Regions from separate parts of the Paraburkholderia sp. J63 genome, predicted to be linked through region 1. Evidence: riboswitches for the same ligand, from Rfam matches in the RefSeq annotation. Region 1 holds a riboswitch; each other region holds the start of a gene.
What was found. A riboswitch is a leader RNA that binds a small molecule or an ion and turns the genes downstream of it on or off. The one in region 1 is predicted to bind cobalamin.
Positions count from the first base shown of each region.

Region 2: linked by a shared signal. The riboswitch ahead of cobW (cobalamin biosynthesis protein CobW) and the one ahead of U5775_RS28535 (TonB-dependent receptor domain-containing protein) in region 1 are both predicted to bind cobalamin.
Region 3: linked by a shared signal. The riboswitch ahead of cobG (precorrin-3B synthase) and the one ahead of U5775_RS28535 (TonB-dependent receptor domain-containing protein) in region 1 are both predicted to bind cobalamin.

Region 1 is NZ_CAJMZF010000034.1:81,791-83,985, forward strand. Features, by position in the region: gene U5775_RS28525 (porin) at 1-177, shown strand, start outside; gene U5775_RS28530 (BON domain-containing protein) at 211-618, shown strand; cobalamin riboswitch at 737-933, shown strand; gene U5775_RS28535 (TonB-dependent receptor domain-containing protein) at 1,203-2,195, shown strand, end outside.
Region 2 is NZ_CAJMZF010000033.1:10,423-12,617, forward strand. Features, by position in the region: gene U5775_RS27850 (cobalamin biosynthesis protein) at 1-209, opposite strand, end outside; cobalamin riboswitch at 472-743, shown strand; gene cobW (cobalamin biosynthesis protein CobW) at 1,003-2,112, shown strand; gene cobN (cobaltochelatase subunit CobN) at 2,175-2,195, shown strand, end outside.
Region 3 is NZ_CAJMZF010000033.1:22,524-24,718, reverse strand. Features, by position in the region: gene cbiE (precorrin-6y C5,15-methyltransferase (decarboxylating) subunit CbiE) at 1-545, opposite strand, end outside; cobalamin riboswitch at 628-819, shown strand; gene cobG (precorrin-3B synthase) at 1,002-2,195, shown strand, end outside.

The sequences.
Region 1 (2,195 bases):
CTCTACGTGCGCGGCGCGCTGGTGCACAACACCGGGTCCGCGCCCGCTTACGGCAACGCGCCGGCGCAGCAGCCGACCGTCGACAACATCGCAAATGCCTATATGGGTCCGGGCGGCGTGATGCAGAACTACCGCTCGCCGCATGTCGTGCTCATCGGCATGTATCACAAGTTCTGAACCGCGGAACCCCACATCCCAGCAGGAGAAAACATGTTGCTACGAACCGGTATCCGGATGGCCGCGATGACGCTGCTGATGAGCGCCTGCGCCAGCGCACTCGCGCAAGGCGGCGCGCCCGCGGTCAGCTCGCAAAGCGCCGCCGCGCCGCCCGCCGTAAGTGCACCCACTGCACCCGCTGCGCCCGCCGCAACCGCCGCAACCGACCGCCAGCTCGCCGCCGCCGTGCGCCACGCCTTGCATGCGGCGCGCAAGCACGGACTCAAATCGACCTTTATCCGCGTGCGTGCGCGTGACGGCGCCGTCACGCTCTCAGGCATCGTGGCCGCGCAGGAGCAGATCGCGCTCGCGGTTTCGGTGGCGCAGGGCGTGGCTGGCGTGCGCACGGTCATGAGCCAGCTCCAGGTGCGCAGTGACGGCGAAATGAAAGGCAGCCAGTAGCGACGCGCATGCCGGCGCACCGCGGACCACGCAGGCTCGACCCGGCTCGACGGGCGTTTTCGCAACACCCGATGCATGACGGTAGACGCCCGGAGTTGACGCGCATGAAGCGCGCCCATTACCCTTGCGCCCTGATGGTTCCCGGCGACGGGATCAAAAGGGAACGCAGGGGGCGCCTCGCCGCCCCGAGTCTGCGGCTGCCCCCGCAACTGTGAGCGGCGAGTCCGTGCCGAAATGGCCACTGGGAAACCGGGAAGGCCGGCAATGGGCGCCGACCCGCGAGCCAGGAGACCTGCCATCGACCGAGGTCCAAGCAGCCGCAAGGGGCGGGGTGTCCCGAAGCGCCAGCACCGCACGCACGCGGTCGCCCGTTGCAAGGACAGCCCGACCTCAGGATCAGTCGAATGTCCGCCATGATTGAAACGGCTCCCGCCGAGAGAGCCCGTCGCCGCATTGGCCATGCCGTTGGCCACGCAGTTGGCCAGCGCGTTGGCCACAGTGTTAACCACATTCCGCCGGCTGCCGAAACCTCCACCACCACAGCCCGCGAGCCGACGCTGCGCCTGCTCGCGACCGCCTGCGCGATGGCCGCTTGCGCGTGGCAAAGCGCGCACGCCGCCGACGGCGCGCCAGCGGCGCAGCCGCCATCCGCCATCGCCGCCGACGACACCAGCACCACGCTGCCGAACATCCTCGTGGTGGGCGACACGCAGCATCTGCCGCAATCGTTCGACCAGCGCTACGCGAGCACGCAGGTGCTCACGCGCGAGGACCTCGACCGCCTCTCCCCCGCCGACCCGAGCATCACGCAGGCCCTCGCGACGCTGCCGGGCGTGACCGTCGCCCAAAGCGGCGGCCCCGGCACCCTGGCGTCGGTGAGCATTCGCGGCTCGTCGCCCGAGCAGGTGGCCGTGTTCATCGACGGCATCCGCATCGGCTCCGCGACCACGGGCACGGCCGAGTGGGCCGATCTGCCGACGGAAGCGTTCGACCGCGTCGAGGTGATCTCGGGCCCGGCCGCCGCCTCGTTCGGCGCGGACGCGGTGGGCGGCGTCGTGCAGCTCTTCACGCGCCGCGCGTCGAATCAGCCGAACCGGACGACGGTTTCGTTCGGCGGCGGCTCCAACAAGACCTTCGACACGCAGTTGCGCACCTCGGGCACCGTGCCATCGAGCGGCCCGCTTGCGGCGCTCGGCGGTCTCACGTACTCGCTCGGCGTGCACGACTACAACACGGCGGGCATCGACGCGACCCGGCCCTGGGCCTATGGCCACGAGGACGGCCGCAATCCGTATCACGCGCAGGACGTCGACGGGCGCCTCGGCTACGCGCGCGATAACTGGTCGATTTCCACGTTCGCGCTCTATCACGCCTCCGACCTTTCCTATGACAATGCGGGCGGCAACGACCGGCAGCGCAACCATCAACTGACGACGGGCGCCGCGTTCCACCTCGACATCACGCCGTTTACGCAATTCGATCAGTCGGTGGGCTATGCGACCGATCGCGAGTTCATCTACTCGAACGATCCCACGATCCCGACCGACGAAATCGACTCGACGCGCCTCTCCACGTCG
Region 2 (2,195 bases), on a different contig from region 1:
AGCAGCGCGGGCTCGGCGGCTTTTGCGTCGAGCGTGGCCACGGTCTTCACGCGTGCGAGCGGCCACGCGCCGAGCGCCGCCTGCACGGCCGCCTCCACCTGCGCGAGCGTCACGCCGCTGCGGCAGCCGAGGCCCAGCGCGAGCGGCGCAGCATTGTGCGCCGACGCGGGGGCGGCGGGCAAGGCGTCGGTGCTGAGGGGGCGGTTCACGTGAGGGTGCGATTTCGAGGGCGTGGCATGCGGGAAGCGCGCGCATTGCGCGGCGGGTCGACTCTGGATGGACCTGCGCGTGCATGCGATTGCGCTCCGGATGCGCGCAACGATAGCACACGGATTCCGGCCTTCGCGCGCGGGCCGCGTTGCGTCAAGGGTAAAACCGGAGCGCGCAGCGGGCCTCGCAAAAGGCCGTTGTGAAGCCCGCTGCACGCCTCGCGCGGCGCACGCGTCGGTTGACGCGCGCGCGGCCCGCGCCTACACTCGCACGCACTCTGGTGCTCGCGTGCGCGTACGTTCTGCACGCAGTTAAACGGGAATCAGGGAGCCATCCCGCCAAGGGCATGGCCAACCTGAACTGCACCCGCAACGGTACAACGAGCGCGTCGGCCGCCAGGCCGATGCAAGCCGCTTCGAAGCATGCAATGCATGCGTGACGCCACTGTGCGAACGGGCCATAAGGTCTGCCGCGCGGGAAGGCGAAGCGGCGCTTCGTCAGTCCGGATACCGGCCAGATACGAGGGACGCGCGCTGCGGGGTTGCGGCGCCGGGTCCATGATTTCCATGCGTCGGCAAGGGCCTGGCCCGCGGCGCGTCTTTGCGTGACACCGGTTACACCGTTGTGCAAGCCTCGCGGCGCACCATGCTTTGCCTTCGCGCGGCCATGCTGCCCGCGCTGTCCGTGCATTTTGCGTGGACGGCGTGCTCGACGGCGCGAACCCGCCAAAGACGTGCGCGCGAGCCCCGCGCGGCGCATCCCACCTGCGGCCCCGCGCCGAAGGAGCACCTCATGCAAACGCAGCACATGCGCAAGATCCCGGTCACCATCGTCACGGGCTTTCTCGGCAGCGGCAAGACCACGCTGCTGCGCCACATCCTCCAGCACGCGGGCGGCCTGCGCGTCGCCGTGATCGTCAACGAGTTCGGCGAGCTCGGCATCGACGGCGAGATCCTGCGCGGTTGCGGCATCGGCTGCGACGAGAACGGCAACGAACAGGCCGGCGCGCTCTACGAGCTGGCCAACGGCTGCCTGTGCTGCACCGTGCAGGAGGAGTTCTTTCCGGTGATGGAGCAACTGCTCGAGCGCCGCGGCGAGATCGATCACGTGCTCATCGAGACCTCGGGCCTCGCGCTGCCCAAGCCGCTCGTGCAGGCCTTCAACTGGCCGTCGATCCGCAACGCGTTCACCGTCGATGCGGTCGTCACCGTGGTGGACGGTCCCGCCGCCGCGAGCGGCCAGTTCGCCGGGAATCCGCAGGCCGTGGACGCGCAGCGCAAGGCCGATCCGAATCTCGATCACGAGTCGCCGCTGCACGAATTGTTCGAAGATCAGCTTGCGTCGGCCGATCTCGTCATCCTCAACAAGACCGATCTCATCGACGCCGCGGCGCAAGACGCGCTCATCGAAGACCTGCGTGAGGAACTGCCGCCGCAAGTGAAGATCGTGCGCGCCCAGCATGGCCAGCTCGATCTGCACACGCTGCTCGGTCTCGAAGCGGCTTCGGAGGAGAGCATCCATCTGCGCCACGACCATCACGGTCCCGCCGACGATCCCGACCATCATCACGACGAGTTCGATTCGGTCGTGGTGCAGGGGCGCGCGAGCTCGCGCGAAGCCGCGATCGAGGCGCTGCAAAAGCTCGTGGATACGCACACGATCTATCGCGTGAAGGGCTTCGCCGCGCTGCCGGGCGCGCCGATGCGCCTCGTGATCCAGGGCGTGGGCCGCCGCTTCGACAGCTATTTCGACCGCCGCTGGAACGCGCAGGAAAGCGCCGCGCAGCAGGACGGCACGATGGCGAGCCGCTTCGTGCTGATCGGCGAGGACCTCGACGCGGCCGTGCTGCAACGCGCGTTCGACGCCGCGCTCGCCGCGGTGCAGACCGCGCCGGCCAAATAAGAAGCATGCCTGGGCACGCAGCGATGCGTGCCCCCTGATTCACTGAAGCCCACGAGAACGCCATGCATTTGCTGCGCACCACG
Region 3 (2,195 bases), on a different contig from region 1:
CCGCCCAGATGCTCGAACACGGTAAGCCGCGTCGCGCCATAGCCTTGCGCCGCGAGGAAGGCGGCGAGCGCCGCGGGCGTGCGCCCATCGGCGCTCAGCGCGAGCACGCGCGAACGCGCATGGAGATGACGCCTGAGCCCATCGAGCGGCCTGCCGACGAGCGAGACCGTGGCCGTATTTTGGAGCGCCCAGCCGAGGCGCGCCGCCGCGAGCGAGAGCGACGACGGCGCGGGCAGCACGTTCATCTCGCCCGCCGCGACGTGACGCGCGAGCGTCGCGCCCACGCCGTAAAACATGGGGTCGCCGCTCGCGAGCACGCACACGCGCTCGTGCGTTGCGCACAGCGCGAGCAAGGGCTCGATGCTGAACGGCTGCGGCCAGGGCTCGCGCAGCGCCTGCACGCGCGTGGGCAGCATCGCCAGATGACGCGCGCCGCCCGTCACCGCCTGGGCCGCGAAGAGCGCGCGCCGCGCCTCGCGCCCGAGCCCCGCGTATCCGTCGTCGCCTATGCCGATCACCGTCAGCCACGCCCGCCTGCCCTGCATCCGCGCTCCCATTCGTTCAGTCTGGTTCAGTTTCGCACCGCGCGAGAGCCGTCCTGACTCGCGAATCGCGCCGGAAAACGGGCATAATACCGCTTCCGCCGGCGCCTGAAGGGCGAAAGCCCGAAGGCAGATCAGGGAACACAGCGAAGCTGTGGCCGCCCCCGCGACTGTGAGCAGCGAGACCGCCTCCACCCAAGCCACTGGTTTTACCGGGAAGGCCGATGCGGTTGACGACCTGCGAGCCAGGAGACCTGCCGGCCGAACGTTTGTTCTCGCGCGCCCGAAGCCTGGCGGGGTGTACCGGCTTCGACCGCAGCGCGTGGACGTTTTTACGCTTTCGCGTTTTTTGCGCTTTCGCGTGGCGCCCTCCGCAATCGCCCCTTCGCCCATGCGCCCCTTCGCAGCGTGGTCGCGGCGGCATGCGAGGCGCAGCGCGCGCTGCCTACACGGTGTCCCTTGAATCACGACTCGAAGCCCGCTTCGTCTCCTGCTGCGCTGGCCGCGGCGCGCCGTTCGGCGTGCCCCGGGCTCGTGCGTGTGGTCGCGGCGCGCGATGGCGGCCTGTGCCGCATCCGCCTCGCGGGCGGCGTGCTCACGGCCGCGCAGGCGCACGCGATCGCCGAGGCCGCGCTCGCGCACGCGAGCGGCACGCTCGAGCTGACCAACCGCGCGAACGTGCAGGTGCGCGGCGTGCGCGCGGGCAGCGAAGCGGCGCTCACCGAGGCGCTGGTTGCGGCGGGCCTGGGCCCGCAGGCATCGGTGCATGAGCATGGCCATCTCTGCACCGCCGACGAATTGCGCAATCTGATGCTGAGCCCGCTGGCCGGACTCGATCCCGACGCGCTCCTCGACACCACCGCGCTCGCCGCGCCCATCGTCGCGATGCTGCAGCGCGAGCCGCGTTTCGCGGCGCTCTCGCCCAAGTTCGCGCTGCTGCTCGATGGCGGCGAGCGTCTTGCGGCGCTCGATCATCCGCACGATATCTGGCTCGCGGCCACACCGGATGCCGAAGGCGTGCGCTTCGCATTCGGCCTTGCGGGCTGCCCTGGCGACGGCGGTGCGCTCGGCACGGTCGCATCCGCGCACGCGCCTGCGCTCATTCGCGCGCTGCTGCATGCGTTCCTCGACCTCGCGCAGCCGGAACAAATACGCATGCGCGACGTGCTCGCGTCGCACGATGCCGATGCGGTGCTCAAACGTGCCCAGCATCACGCGGATTGTGTTATCGCATGCAACGGTCCCGGCGATGAAGCCGCATTGCGTGCATGGAAACGCAGGCCGGTCGATCTCTCGCTGCGCCTCGGCGCCCATGCACTGAATGCACTCGACACGGGCAACATGGGTGACCTGGGCTACATCGGCTGCCAGCCGCCGCGCGCGCGTCTCGACGCCGCGACGCTGCACGCACTCGCCACACTCGCCGAAACACACGGCGACGCCACGCTGCGCATCACGCCCTGGCAAGGCGCGATCTTGCCGAACGTGGCACAACGCGCCATGCCGGCGGTAATCGAGCGCCTGCGCGCGCTCGGCCTCGTTTGCGACAGCGCCGATCCGCTCGCGCGCACGATCGCCTGCACGGGCTCGGCGGGCTGCGCGAAGAGCCGCGCCGATACCAAGGCCGACGCGCTGCGCCTCGCCGCGCAACTG